DNA from 4 places in the Paraburkholderia sp. JPY465 genome. Region 2 is predicted to be linked to each of the others. Evidence: predicted binding sites of a transcription regulator. Region 2 holds the regulator's gene; each other region holds the start of a gene.
What was found. The regulator FNR, encoded in region 2, switches genes on or off when oxygen is low (the NO sensors DNR and NnrR bind a similar motif). The targets are predictions, from matches to a motif close to TTGATNNNNATCAA.
Positions count from the first base shown of each region.

Region 1: QFZ94_RS33840 (universal stress protein) is a predicted target of FNR. The motif match lies at 2,334-2,347, and genes of this name have one in related genera.
Region 3: QFZ94_RS33655 (universal stress protein) is a predicted target of FNR. The motif match lies at 1,505-1,518, and genes of this name have one in related genera.
Region 4: QFZ94_RS10360 (universal stress protein) is a predicted target of FNR. The motif match lies at 1,170-1,183, and genes of this name have one in related genera.

Region 1 is NZ_JBNDMT010000006.1:119,456-123,162, reverse strand. It holds gene QFZ94_RS33850 (universal stress protein) at 61-888, opposite strand; gene QFZ94_RS33845 (universal stress protein) at 885-1,388, opposite strand; gene QFZ94_RS33840 (universal stress protein) at 1,412-2,251, opposite strand; gene QFZ94_RS33835 (flavodoxin family protein) at 2,534-3,061, shown strand; gene QFZ94_RS33830 (hypothetical protein) at 3,640-3,707, shown strand, end outside.
Region 2 is NZ_JBNDMT010000006.1:1,069,326-1,073,032, reverse strand. It holds gene QFZ94_RS38280 (universal stress protein) at 1-441, opposite strand, end outside; gene QFZ94_RS38275 (response regulator) at 690-1,097, shown strand; gene fnr (fumarate/nitrate reduction transcriptional regulator Fnr) at 1,114-1,896, shown strand; gene QFZ94_RS38265 (PAS domain-containing sensor histidine kinase) at 2,019-3,119, shown strand; gene QFZ94_RS38260 (universal stress protein) at 3,153-3,623, opposite strand; gene QFZ94_RS38255 (universal stress protein) at 3,674-3,707, opposite strand, start outside.
Region 3 is NZ_JBNDMT010000006.1:83,592-87,298, reverse strand. It holds gene QFZ94_RS33660 (heavy metal translocating P-type ATPase) at 1-461, shown strand, start outside; gene QFZ94_RS33655 (universal stress protein) at 486-1,436, opposite strand; gene QFZ94_RS33650 (ATP-binding protein) at 1,599-2,942, opposite strand; gene QFZ94_RS33645 (ISNCY family transposase) at 3,545-3,707, shown strand, end outside.
Region 4 is NZ_JBNDMT010000002.1:1,807,959-1,811,665, reverse strand. It holds gene QFZ94_RS10370 (hypothetical protein) at 1-196, opposite strand, end outside; gene QFZ94_RS10365 (ChaB family protein) at 815-1,084, shown strand; gene QFZ94_RS10360 (universal stress protein) at 1,262-1,657, shown strand; gene QFZ94_RS10355 (universal stress protein) at 1,549-2,100, shown strand; gene QFZ94_RS10350 (hypothetical protein) at 2,199-2,465, shown strand; gene QFZ94_RS10345 (hypothetical protein) at 2,490-3,092, shown strand; gene QFZ94_RS10340 (hypothetical protein) at 3,522-3,707, shown strand, end outside.

The sequences.
Region 1 (3,707 bases), 950 kb from region 2:
GTTGCCCTTCATCCTCCACACCTGCGCCGTCTCGCAGCGCTCATTTAGCTCGGGCGCCACTCAATGCGCCATCAACACCGGCACCGTCATCGATTCGAGCATCGTCCGCGTGACGCCGCCCCACACACGTTCACGCGCACGCGAATGGCCATACGCGCCCATCACCAGCAGATCGGCGTGCAGGTCCGAGACCCGGTTAAGCAGCGTCGCGCCAGTGCCCGCGACGCGAAGGCGCGGCGTCGTCGAGAACGACGCGCGCACGCCCTGCGCTTCGAGCCATGCTGCGACGTCGATCGCGCCGGGTCCCGTTTCACGGTCATGCGTGGGCCCGACGACGTCGACGGCGACAAAGCGCGCGCGTTGAAGCAGCGGCATCGCGTCGGCGATCGCTCGTGAGGCTTCGCGGCTGCCGTCCCACGCGATCAACACGTTCTCGCCAAGCGTCGGGACCGCACCCGCGTGCGGGATCACGAGCGCGGGTCGCCCCGCGCCCAGCACGACCTCGCCGGCGAAATGCCGATCGACGTAAGTCGCGGGATCGTGCGGGTCGGGTTGGCCGAGCACGATCAGATCGGCGTGCCGCGCATGAAGTGTGGTCACATCGACCGGCGAGCCCTCCGGCGTGCGCCATTCCGCTGTGCGGCCGGCGCGCTCGGCCGCGGCTAGAAATGCCTGCTGAGCCGTCTCACGGCGATCGGCCGACAGTGCGGCGAGCTGGGCGACGAAACCGTCGTCGGTGCCGAACAGCGGTTTCGCGAAGTCCTCGCACACGACATACAAACCGATCAGGTGTGCGTCCCAACGCTGCGCAAGATCGAGCGCGAGCGCGACGCGCGCGTCGCAGCGACGGCTGTCGTCGATATGAACGAGCAGGGTCTTGTAGCTCATGTCAGCTCCTTTTCGGCGGACGCGGTGACGGACTGATCGTCGGGTTCAACGACCGCACGGGCCGGAATCAACAGGACCGGGCAGCGGGCGCTGCGCAGCACGCGCTCGGCGACGCTGCCGAGCATGACGCGCCGAAAGCCGCGGCGGCCGTGCGTACCCATCACGATGGCATCGGCGTTCCATTCGAGCGCCGCCGCGATGATGCGCTTCGCGACGTCTTCGCCGGGGATCGAAGCTTCCACGGTGCGTGGCGTGCCCTTGACGCCGTGCGATGCCAGCCGGCTCTTCGCGTCGGTCGCGATCCGCTGGCCTTCTTCGATGAAGGCGTCCTCGATCACGGACGGATCGAAACCTGGCGTGTCGTACGCCATGATGGGCAGATCGATCACATACAGCGGCATCAATTCGGCACCGGACTCGGCGGCGAGGGTCAATGCGGCATCGAAGGCTCGAGAGGCGGTATCGCTGCCGTCGAGCGCGACCAGTAGGCGGTGAAACATAATGGTCTCCTTAAGCGCGATCTTCAGTGCGACAACAGCACTGGCACGGTCATCGACTCGAGCATCGTGCGCGTTGCGCCTCCCAGTACGACTTCATGCAGGCGGGAGTGTGCGTACGCGCCCATCACGATCAGGTCGCAGCCGAGCTCCGACGCCTGCGACAGCAAAGCATCGCCGACCGGCGTGTCGTTTTCGATGGTCAGCTCTCGCACGTCGATCTTCACGCCGTGACGCGCGATGGTCAGCGCGATGTCCGCGCCGGGAATCCGATCGCGCGGCGGTTGATCGCTGGGCGAATGGACCGTCAGCAGCGACACCTTCGCGGCATGCGCGAGGAACGGCAGCGCGTCGTGGATCGCGCGGGTGGCTTCACGGCTGCCGTCCCACGCGATCAGCACGTGCCGGCCCGGCGGCGTGACGCGCCCGCTCGACGGCACCAGCAATACCGGCCGTCCCGTCGACAGCACGACGTGCTCGACGAACTGTTCGGCGACGAACGCCTCGGGGTCGACCGGATCAGTCTGTCCGAGCACGATCAGATCGGCGAGACGGGCGTACGGCGGCACATCGTCGTTCGCATAGCCGTCTGCGGTGATCCACTGACCTTCGACCTTTGCACGCGCGAGTTCGGCATGAAAGAGCCGCTCGAGCGAGCCAGCCCTTTCGTGGCGCTGGCGCTCGTGCTCCGCGTAGTACTCGGCAGTGCCGGCCATGACGAAGAACGCGTGGCGCGGTGGCACATAGGTCGAAAACAGACCGGTCAGCCGCGCGTGAAACCGGTGTGCAAGCTGCAATGCGATCTCGAGACGCGGATGCGCGCGAACGCTCGTATCGATGTGAACGAGAATGCTTTTGTAGCTCATCGTCAAGGCTCCCTGACAGACCGCGTGGAAACGGGCGCAACCCGTGGTGACATTTAGTCTATGGTCCAGCCCGGCGCGACTGTTGACGCAGATCAAGCACGCGGATGCCGCATGCCAGTTGACGTGGGTCAATCGCTGCCGGCCGAGCTCAATTACTCTGACACCACCGCCCGCAAGTCGGATCTTGATCGAAGCGGCATCGCATCGCGAGCCGGCACGTTCGCAGCGCATGACGCTCAATTGGCGGATGAGGTGCCCCATGTCCGCTGTCGGAGAAAGCATATGTCCGAGCGTTGCAGGATTCTCATCGTCTATTACTCGCGAACCGGCACAACGCGGCGTGATGCCGAGCTGCTCGCGTCCGGGCTGGACGCCGACATCGAACCGATCCGCGAACCCGGCGGTCCCGAGCCGCGTAACGGTGCACGCGGTTTCGTCAGATCGTTGATGGATGCGCTGTGTCATCGACACGCCGAGGTCATGCCGGCGTTGCTCGACGTCGCAGCGTATGACCTCGTCGTCGTTGGCGCGCCGGTCTGGGCACGCGGCGCATGCGCGCCAGCTCGGGCGTGGTTGGAATTGCACGGCCCGCAGGTTCGCCGGCTCGCGCTGTTTTGCTGCGAGGGCGCGTTCGGCGGCAAAGAGGCGCTGAAGCAGATGTCTGAGGCGGCGGGCAAGGTGCCGCTTGCGACCTGCGTGTTTACCGGCAGTGACCTGTATCGACGCAAAGACGGCGTCAAGCGCGACACGTTCGCGCAGAAGATCAGGTCGAGAATGGCGGCACGCCGCGAGATGGAGTGGCTGGTGTAGCGGGGTGTTCAGGCTCGCGGTCGAAAACGTTGCGACTCGACGCGCAGCGAGCCGCGCAACGCGTCGAAGTCGGTGCGCGGATGACGATGCACAGGCGTTCCGTCCGGAGCCGTGAAAGCGGGTGCTTGCGCTCGAGCAAGACCGCTTGCTACGTCAGTTCGAGTCGTTCGTTGTAGAGATCCAGCACGTCGGCAAAGGCCACAGCGACTTCGCGATCAGCAGCCGGCACCATGTCGCCCCCGCATCCTGACATGCAGAGCAGCGCGAACAGAAACGAAACGATCAGGGCGGGTCTCAGTCGTCCTCGCCGGGTAGTGTGGATGTGGCCGGGGCGGTATTCATCGCAAGCGTAGACGCGTGGCAGTGGCACCGCTTGATCGCCGTCAATGGGATGTTTGATCAGGATCAGTCTTCATACGCGACGAGCCGCTATGTTTGGAGACACCCGGGAAGCGATCGTCACGGGACGCGACGCGATCGTCGATGTCGAGTTCGCTGCACACGAGCTGCGGTTGGCCGGGTTCAGACGCGACAAAGACTGGAAACCCGATGAACAGCAAACTCAGCGAGATCCATAAATGCATTGGTTCGGCGGCCACACCGACACCGGCGCGGTCATAAAGCGCGCCGCGTATCGGATCTGGGT
Region 2 (3,707 bases):
TTCGTCATGCCGCACGATCAGCACCGGTATGTCGGTCGCCCGTACCAGCGACTCCGCGACGCTGCCGAGCAGAAAGCGCTGCACGCCATGGCGGCCATGCGTGCCCATCACGATCAGATCGGCCTGGATTTCGTCGGCGACGCGCGCGAGTACCGCCGACACGTTTTCGGCGTAAGCGTCGATCACCCGCACGCCGCCCGGCACCTGCGCCTCGCGCAACAGCTCGCGCGGCCCATCGAGCGCGCGGCTGGCGAAATCTTGCGCCGCGCTCGCCGGCTCCGGCTCGAAAGCCACGTCGGCATTGTTCGACCACTTGCCGTGCCCCACCACGCAGCAGGCTTCGAGCGTGGCGCCCGTCAGCTTCGCGAGCTTCAGCGCCTCGGCGAAGGCGCGCTGCGCGCTGGGACTGTCGTCGAGTGCAACCAGAATTCGTGCATACATGTCGGACTCCCTCTGAAAGCGCTGGCATGACCCGAAGTGGCGCCGTCGCGCGTTTGCACCGACAGTGTGAAGCGCGCGCCGCCACGCGGCTTGACGCAGGTCAACGGGCCGCCGGTCGGCGTCGCCGCCGCTGGACGACATCGCCAGCAAGCCACTAGGAATATTCCTACAACCACTGCCTGAACTCCTAGCACCGCTTAAAGCGCCGCCGATATATTTCCAAGGTTAGGTCGCCAATACTGGTCGGTATGGACAGCCCCCCGTCAGCCACCTTATCGAGAGTTTTTCTCGTCGACGATGCGACCGAGGTCCGGCGCCGGCTTGCTTGCCTGATCGCGCTGATTCCCGGCATCGAAATCGCCGGCGAGTCCGCGGGCGTCGAGCACGCGTTCGACGACATCGTCGCGAGTCGCGCCGATGTCGCGGTGCTGGACCCGTGTTTCTCGGGCAAGACCGACCTGCTGCTGCTCGCTGCGCTGTCGCGGGCGCGGCCGTCCATCGTCAGCATCGTGCTGACCAATCATGACGCGACGGCGTTTCGCCGCGCGTGCGAAGCGGCGGGCGCCGACTTCTTCTTCGACAAGACCTCGGAGTTCGAGCTCGCCTGCCGCGCCATCGAAGCGATTGCCTATGCGCGCCGTGCGCATCGGGTCTGACCGCCAGGAGCCGATCATGCAAGTTGCCGCAGTCCGTGAACCCCGCCACGACGCGCCTCGCACCTCGCACGTCGTACCGATCCACGTCGCGCCCAGCACCGCGGCGGCACGCCACGCCGTCACGCGCTGCTCCACCTGCGCGATGCGCGCGATCTGCATGCCGCCCGAGCTGACGCCGGACGAACTGAGCCGGCTCGACGTGTTGATCTGCTCGACGCGCTCGATCAAACGCGGCGACGCGCTGTATCGCGCGGGCGACGAGTTTCAAAGCATCTACGCGATACGCGCCGGCTCATTCAAAACCGTGGTCATGCATCGCGACGGCCGCGAGCACGTGACCGGCTTCCAGATTGCGGGCGACTCGCTTGGCCTCGACGGCATCGGCGAGGGCAAGCAGAACTGCGATGCGATCGCGCTCGAAGATAGCGTCGTGTGCATCATTCCGTTCGCGCAGCTAGAGGCGATCTGTCGCGAGATCAAACCGATGCAGCATCACATCTATCAGATGATGAGCGGCGAGATCGTGCGCGAATCGAGCCAGATGATGCTGCTGGGCACGATGACCGCCGAGCAGCGCGTCGCGACGTTCCTGCTGAATCTGTCGAAGCGCTTCAAGGCGCGCGGCTTTTCGGCCGCGGAGTTTCATCTGCGCATGACGCGCGAGGAAATCGGCTGCTTTCTGGGCATGAAGCTCGAAACGGTGAGCCGGATGTTCTCGAAGTTCCAGCGCGAACGCCTCGTCAAGGCGAACGGCAAAACGATCCGCATCGAAGACCCGGAACGACTGGCTCGGGTTTGAGCGTCGGCGCGGCGCTCGCCTCACGTTCGTTCGCGGGACATGCCGGGTGGAACCGGCGCTCCTGAACTGATATAACTCAGTGCGTTGCGGTACGCGACCTTGCGTGGCCGCCCGGAGGAGCGATGGGTCTATCGAGCGGCGAGTCTTCCTGCTTCACCAGTGTTGCGTCCGGGTCGGACGTGTCCGTCGAGGATCGCTATTTCATGTTGGTCGAAGCGGTACAGGACTACGCGATCTTCATGCTCGACCCCGCCGGCCGCGTAACCAGCTGGAATCCCGGCGCACAGCGCATCAAGGGCTACACGCCCGAAGAAATCATCGGCCAGCATTTCTCGAAGTTCTATACCCCGGAAGACATCGCGGCCGGCAAGCCCGCTCGCGAACTGGAAACCGCCGCAGCCGTCGGCCGCGCCGAGGACGAAGGGTGGCGTGTGCGTCGCGACGGTTCGCGTTTCTGGGCCAACGTGGTCGTTTCCGCCGTGCACGATGCGTCGGGCGCGCTGCTCGGCTTCGCCAAGGTCACCCGCGATCTGACCGAGCGCATGCGTCTCGCGGAACTCGAACGCGCGAGTCAGGTATCCACTCACACGCAGATCGCCCGTGAAAACGAGCAGAAACGTATTGCACGCGAACTGCACGACGATCTCGGCCAACGGCTGACGGCGCTGAAAATGAGCGTCGCGCTGCTCGAAGCGAAGCTGAATCAGCAAGCCGACACCGAGCCGCTTGCGGCGCAAACGCATGAGCTGCAAAAGCAGATCGACTGGATGGCCGCTTCGCTGCGGCGCATCGCCGCCGATCTGCGCCCTCCGCTGCTCGACGACCTCGGACTCGCCGCCGCGCTCGACTGGTTGGCCGAAGACTTCACGAAACGCTACAACGTTCGCTCGAGCGTGCATCTCGAACCGGCCGAGCCGGTATGCGGCGAATTCGCGGCGACGGCGCTGTTTCGCATCGTTCAGGAGGCGTTGACGAACGTCGCGCGGCACGCCAAGGCGAGGCGCGTACGCATCGACATGATCTGCGCGGGCCCGACCGTATCGCTCGATATCGACGATGACGGCGTGGGTGTCGCGCTGGATCAGTCGCAGGGAACAACTTCATTCGGGCTGCTTGGCATTCGCGAACGGGTGCGGCAGTTGCGCGGCAACGTGTCGTTCACCAGCTCGCCCGGCCATGGTTTCAGGATCTCGATCCAGCTGCCAGCCGACGCGCTCGTGTAGTGCTCACACGCCGCCGCGCGCCGCTACCGGGGATTACTCCTCGGGCGCTTCCTCGCCGATCTGCTCGCGCATCAGCAACACCGGACAGGTCGAGAAACGCAGCACCCGCTCCGCCACGCTGCCGATCACGAGGCGCCGCACGCCGCGCCGCCCATGCGTGCCGAGCACGAGCAGATCGGCGTGGACCTGCTCGCCGTGGCGCAACACGATCGTGGCGACGTCGTCGGACAGGCTCTCAGACTCGATCATCGCGGGCCGGCAACGCACATCGGCGGCGGCGCAGGCCTGCTCGGCCTCCTCGAGCACCGAGTGGCCGTCCTGGCGCAATGCTTCGACTAGCGCGAGCGGGTCGTAATAGCCGGCATAGGAAAAGATCGGCGTCTTGTCGACTACATAAACCGGATGCACGACGGCCTTCGTCAACGCGGCGAGATTCACCGCTTCTTTCAGCGCGCGTTTCGAGAAAGTGCTGCCGTCTAGCGCGACGAGGATATGTTGGTACATGCCGATTCTCCACTGAGGTTGGATTTGTCAACGCGCGTGGCGCGCCCCTGCTACAGATAAAAAGGCCCGCCCGCACTGCCCGGA
Region 3 (3,707 bases), 990 kb from region 2:
TACGTTCGACGGCGACTGCCGGCTCCCTGTCCCGTAGCGATGCGGAGCGCCTCAAAAGTGAGCATGTCGAGCTCGGTCCGGTTATGGAGCAAATCCGGGAACTGGCAGACAAGCTGCCCCGTTTGCCGCGAACGTCAGTGGTGGGCGCGCTCGCCGGCATGAACGATCTGCTGAAGCGTCATCTCGTGCCGCATGAACAGCGCGACGATCTGGAGGTGTATCCGGGTCTCGCACGTCTGGTTGGCGGGGAAGACCCGATGGCGGCGATGAGCGCTACGCACCGCGAAATATTCCGGATTGCCCGGTTGCTCGGACAAATGACGGAGGACATACGACCCGAGGGGCCCGATGCTGCCAGCCTGTGCGAATTCCAGCGCCTGCTGTACGGGCTCGATGCGATCGTACGTCTGCATTGCGCGCAGGAAGACGAACTGTTCCACGCCCTTGGAGACGGGGCATAAGGCCGAAGCTGCAGCCTGAATCCGTCAAGCCCCGGTCGCTTGAACGAGCAGGAGCGGCGTTTGCGTGATCTGAGCGACGCGCCCAGCAACGCTGCCCAGTATCCAGCGTGCCATGCCCCTCCGGCCATGAGTGCCCATCACGATCAGTTGCGCGTCCCAGCCGCTCGCTTCGCGCACGATAGCGTGCGCAACGTCGTCGCTGGCCGGGCCTGTCCTGACGAGCGCGGTAGTGGTCTGCGTCGACACGTCGGCAAGAACCGGTTCGGCGGCGGCTAGCGCCTGATTGCCTTCTTCGACGAACGCGTCCTGGAGCGCATCGATGGGGAAGAAATCGGAGACCCGCACGGCGCGATCGATCACATAGACCGCTCGCAGGTGCGTGTCGGGCGTGGCGAACCGTACGCCATGCCGCAATGCCGACATCGACTGAGGGCTTCCGTCGACCGCAAACAGGATGCGCTGCGGCAAGTGGCCACCCGTCATGCTGTGGTTTTCAGGAACAACGAGTATCGGGCATCGCAGACGTCTCGTGAGCGGTTCCGACACGGTACCCTCGACCCAACGCTGCAAACCCTGGTGTTGACGGGCACCGACAACCATCAGGTCGGCTCGCCACGAGTCGGCTGCCTCGAGCAGGGCATCCGCGACGTCGCCGCCGCGCTTCGAGAGATCGATCACTTCGGCTTCGATACGCACATCGCACTCGGACATCAATTCCCCCGCGCGGTCGAGCGCTTCGGCCGCATCGTGCAGCAATTCTTCGCGAACCACGTCAAGTGCGCGGGCAACATGCCGGCCCGTTGGAAAGAGCGTATGCGGATTCTCGGCTACGCTCACGAGCCGTACCTCGGCACCGAAGGGAAGAATGTTTCGGGCGTAGGTGAGTGCCTGTCGCGAGGCCATCGACGAATCGACTGCGATCAGGACCCTGCACGGCAGCGTCGACATGGCGTCGCCTGAACGAGGGGAATTCATGATTTGCTCCGTACACACGAATTTAGTGTGCATTCATGGGCATCCTACCGTCGAACATGCAATGGCGGTTGACCAAGGTCAACTCTTCGGCCCGGGTCATTGATCGGGTCCGGATCGCCCCGGGACAGGTTCGAGCCAGTGCTGGCATCGCGAGGATGTCGATCAGTTCCCGGCCGGGTGCCACCTGAGCCCCCCGAGGGCACTGGAGCGCCGCACGTCGACCGACGCCGCGTGAAGGTCGACGATCCGTTGCACGATCGACCAGCCGAGTCCACTGCCGCTTTCCGCCGTGCCTGGCACACGGAAGAAACGTTCCCCCAGTCGCGGGCGGTCCGAGTCCGCGAGCCCGGGACCGCTGTCCTCGACTGACAGGATTGCTCCGTCCTTGCCGTTTTCGGTTTTGATCAGGACCGATGCGCCGGGTGGGCAATAGCGGATGGCATTGTCCACGAGATTGCGCACCAGAACCGCGAGCAGCATTTCGTCGCCCGTGATGCGGCACAGTTTCGCACCGTCGAATTCCAGCGACTGACGCTTCGTGATCGCCGTCGGTGCCAGTTCCGCGACCACGCGTTGCACCAGCGCGCTTAGATCAACTACGGTCAGTTCGAGAGTCGCCCCAGACTCGAGCCGTGATAGAACCAGCAACTGGTCCACCAGCCGCGTTGCACGGTCACACCCTTCCAGCGTAGCGCGCAATGCATGCTGGCGAAGCGCATCATCTGTTTCGGCGAGCGCAACCTGGGCTTGGGTTCGAATCGCCGCGATCGGCGTGCGCAACTCATGAGCCGCATCCGCAGTGAACCGGCGCTCTGCTTCCCAGACTGTCTGAATGCGGATGAAGAGATGGTTGAGGGCGTCGAGCACTGGGGACATTTCGGCGGGCGTTTGCGTCATCACCACAGGCGCAAGGTCATCGGGACCACGCAGGGCGATCGTACGACCGAGCCGTTTGAGGGGCGCTACGCCTCGCCGCACGGCCCACCCGGTGACCAAGCCGAAAAGCGGTAACGCAACTGCCATAGGCCACAACGTGCCGCGCAATACTGCAAGCAGTATCGAAGTGCGCGAATCGACACGCTCACCAACATACACGCGTGTGTGTTCATGCGGCCCGCTGGTGGAAAACACCCGCCACGCTTCACCGTTGATTTGCACGGTTGCGAAACTCTGGTCGATCTGTCGATCCGCGGGAATCATGGGGGCTGTTGGAGCGTTGGCGGAACGCAGGACCGCCTGCCCCTCATGAAAGATCTGAAACGCAACCTTGGGCGCGTACGGGTGGGGCACACGCGAATCGATCGTGTCATCGTCGTCGATCGATTGAGTTTGCTGGATGACCAGCAGCGCCGCTGCCTGGGCGAGATGACTGTCGAGCAGTTCGTCGAGTTCGCCGCGTGCGTCGCGCCAGATGAACAGCGCGGTAATCAGCCAGACGCCGACCACGACCGCGATCACGAGTACGAGTACGAGCAGACGGCCCTGCAGTGAGCGCGGCCGGATCATCACGTGGTGGCAGCCCGCGCCACGCCTTCGGCAGATCGACGGCGAGCACGCGCCAGCGGGCCAGCACCACGGCGAACGTCCCGTTGAGTTTGGCGCCGCGGACTTTGTCGACAACGTTCCAGCCGCGCACGTACAGCGCGAAACTGCGCTGGCTTGACAGATAGTGCGGCGCGTGGACGCCGACCCATGCGAGTATCTCGTCGGGCGGCACGTCAGGCGCGGCCGGATCGGGCTCGATATTGACCGTGATGCCCGCAGCTACAGCTTCCGGCTGTGGATTGGCCGCCACGGCGGACGGCGCTGCGCCGGCGCTGGCCTCGCAGGTAATACGGCGCAGCAGTTCGATGCGATGCCACGGTGGGCATTCATGGATATCGGGGGCAGGTGCGCAATGTGACCATATGTAACGCAGGTTACAGTTTTCCGCATTGAACCTTAGAGAAATGCCGGCCTTGACTTTGTTAGCCGCTTCAACTTTACATAAGATAAATTATCAATATTTTTGATGTAGGTCCCAAATAGAAATGTCGGGTTTCCGCTAAATAGAAATGTCGTGTTCTGGGTAGTTTGTCCGCCGGACATCCACATGGAGCGCGCCGGCGATGAACGCGACTGGGACGATCACGATGACGATGCGGGAAGTTGACCGGTTCAAGGTCATCCAGGCGGTGACCGAAGCCCGGCTCAAGCCTGGTCAGGCGGCTGAGCGGCTGGGATTGAGCGTGCGACAGGTCGAGCGGCTCGTGCTGCGCTACCAGGCGGCTG
Region 4 (3,707 bases), on a different contig from region 2:
GCAGCGAGCCAATCAGATCGTCGATATAGGTCAGCGAGACGGAAACGGCTTTCCCTAGACGTTCCCTGTAATGTCGCGCCAGCCGCAGGCGCGGGTTCATCGCAACGACGCGATGGATCATCTCGTCCACGCGCGCGCTTTCGACATGCGCAGGTCGTGCTCGCATGGGATCGAACAGGCTGGCAAGCAATCCCATAATTCACCTCTTACGAGAGTCTCATATTGCGTGCGTGGTCACGTGGACCGTGGCGAATCCACAATCGCAATAGTAGTTGCGCCGACTGCTCCGTGCCAGCAAATGTCATGGCGACCACGCGTGTCCTCTTCTACCGCACGGAGTGTCCCCTGTTACAGGCGACGGCCGCGATGTACCTCCTAGACCTATGCGTCAGTCACGCTAAAGGGCCACGCGTCTATCAGACTGCCGGGCGGGGACATGTCAATTGATCCATGTCAAGCCTAGGTGAGTGACCCGCTTCCGAGGACGTCTCGGTCGGCCAATTATCGTCGCGCGCGTGATCGTTGAGGGCTTCGTTCGCAACCGGAATCGCCCTCCGCAATCGAGATGCGCTCGAATTGATGCAGCACAATCGACGCCGTTTCAACGGGCCTCACGCCTTGGTCGCACGTCCGATGCTCCATCATTGATACACGTCAACGCCTGCGCCTCGCAGGCGCTCATCCTTTTATTCGAGCGTCACGCTTTTTCATCCCAGCGGGTCATCTGCAACTGGGCGCGATTCCAGCTTGTCCGGCACTGCCGGATGCCGGCAGCCTGGTGGCGCTCCCGCGATTGCGACTACGGGAGGCATTCATGTTGACCCCATCCGAAGCTGCCGCCCCGCACGCGACGCATACGCCGATTCTTCGAGCGGAGAACGAAGTGCCCTATTCCAGCAATGCCGATCTGCCCGAATCGGTTCGGGATCATCTGCCGCAGCACGCGCAGGAGCTCTATCGGGCTGCATTCAACGCCGCATACGAGGAATACGCAGCCGATGCGCGTCACGAAGAAATCGCGCATCGCGTGGCATGGGCGGCAGTCAAGCGGCGTTACGTCAAGGACGGCACGGAGAGTGGATAGCGCGCCGCTGATCCGCCCGATAGCGGCGCTCCTGCAGCTCGTCAAATCCCGTTGCGCTGCAGAGCCCGTCAAGCCCCGAATCCGGTTGACTTGCGTCAACGCTGCGCTGTCCCGACCACCTGGACTGGATTCAGTCATGCGCGAGACATCTTTTGCATCCCCGATGGAGTCAATGCGATGAACTACCGCAACTTACTGGTCCATCTGGACGATAGTCAGGCCGCGCGGCAGCGCCTCGAGATCGCGTTGCGCGTCGCCCGGCAGTTTGATGCGCAGTTGGTGGGGCTGTACATCACCCCCATTCCAGATGCTCACATATTGTCCGCGATACCGGGCGCGGCCAGCATGTACGCGGAAGTGATGCGGCAGAGCGATCAGCAGCGAGCGGCTTTGCGTGATCTTTTGGACGCCGAGTGCCGACACGCAGATGTCGCCGGCCAATTCCGATGCGCGACGCGAGCGACATGCGTCGCATCGTGCGGTACGCGCGTCCGGCTGACCTTATCATCGCCGGCCAGTCGAATCCGAACGTCCCCGAAACATACATCCACGATCACGTTGGCGAACAGCTGATGATGACAGCAGGGCGACCCGTGCTCTTCGTGCCCTACACGGGCGTATTCCCGAGCGTCGGCAACCGCATCCTGATCGCCTGGGACGGAAGCCGCGAGGCGACCCGCGCCATTCACGACGCCCTGCCGTTCATTTCCCGCGCGCGACAGAACATCCTCGTGACGGTGCACGGACCGGCGGACGCGCCGCTTGGCGCGCGCATTCCGGGCGCGGAGATGGCGCGTACGCTCGCCCGTCACGACGCGGTCATCGACGTGCTCGAACTCGAAGGCGCCACCGGAGAGCGCGTGGGAAGCAAGTTGCTGTCGTGCGCGCAGGCTCAGGGCAGTGACCTGATCGTGATGGGTGGATACGGTCACGCGCGCTGGCACGAAGCCGTGTGGGGCGGTGTTACGCGGGTCCTGCTGCAATTGATGACTGTCCCGGTTCTGATGTCGAACTGAATCCGCGCAGTTTGCGTGAGGTCCGTCATATTCGCGAATACCGTCGTTGCGGGGCCTCCCGCAGCATGCGTTCGCACCGGACCCGTATTGCCGTTGACATGCATCAACCGCACTGGCGCGCGAGGCCCTACGATGAAACCGTGCGCGAAGCGCAGATGGGGCTCAGCATGCTCAAACGGATCTTGCTAATAGGATTTCTCGCACTGCCCGGGTCGTTCGTCGTCGTGTCGCTCGCGTGCGTTCATCCTCGCATGCGCGCGAGGTTGGCCGAACTCGCATACGCGCCGCAGTTGCTCGCTCTTGTGAACAGACGTATTGCGCCGTCCACGTTCTTCGAACGTGGCGGCGTGAACAAACGCATCTGAGTTGCACGGCGCGGAGGTTACACGATGAAACACAGATGGCAAGGCGGACTGCTGGCGGCCACGGCGGGACTTATATTCGCCGCGGCGCTTCCGCGCGCGGCAACCGCGGAAGAAGCCGCAACCCCGGCGACCCCCGGCAAGCCCTTCTCGGGCACCAGCGTCACGCATGCGAACGCAGTCGTGTTCGCGATAGATGCCGCACGAAACAGCATGACACTCCTCGAAGACAACGGTGAACCCGTCGACGTGGTGGTCGACCCGAGTATCGGAGATGTACAAAAACTGCGGCTGGGCGACACCGTCGCCGTCACGTTCAACCGCGCACTATTGCTGCGGGCCGACAAGTCCAACTCGAGCGGCATCCGCGAGCGCGTCGATAAAGGGCTCACGACCGGCGCATCGCTCGGCGCGTCCCTTGCCCTACACCGGGTCGAAGCCGTGGTCACCGTCGTACAGATCGATCGCGGCAAGCGTCAGCTGACGTTGCGCGGACCGACGCGCACCGTGGTGCTGCAGGCGTCGTCAGACGGGTTGCTCGATGGGCTCGAAGCAGGCGACAGCGTACACGTCGACTACGTCGAGGCGACTGCGGTTCAGATCACGCGAGACGGCGCTCCGGTACGCTGAACGGGTCCCGCAATCGCGGTAACAGGAGCGACGATGGCACACAGATTCATCGGCAGCGACCGGCCAGCAGCGGAGCTTCGGCACTTTGATTGGTTTCGCGTAGTCGCCTTGACGAGAAAAGCGCGCCTCCGCCGTCCATCCATCTACACGTTCGGGAAAAATCTCAACGAAGAAAGGTTTGATCGAGTACATCATGCGCTCCGGCGGTCTTTCGCCTACCGTACGCCACGCATCCCGTCGTCATTTGATCCGGGTCATACAAGCTGTCGCGAACTCTCTCTCGGACGGGAATGAATTTAAGTGCGCCCAGCTAGCACCGGTCCGCGAACATGCAAGCATGACCTCGATCAATATGCGCGGGCCGTGCGGTTCTACGATGAATCCCAAGTCGAGAGAGAGTACGCGACAACGTGGATGAGGCGCCAAATCATGAATCGCTACCTGCATCTTGGGCCTGAAAGAACGGAACGTAATGCGCCGACCGCCGAGGAAATCCTGCAGGACACGCAGAGTTTCTCACTGGTTCTGGGCGGCCCGCTCTATCAGCTTTTGCGCCGCACGCACATGGCCGACGATGCGCTGGCGTTGGTGCGCCAGCGGGTTCTCGTCATCTCG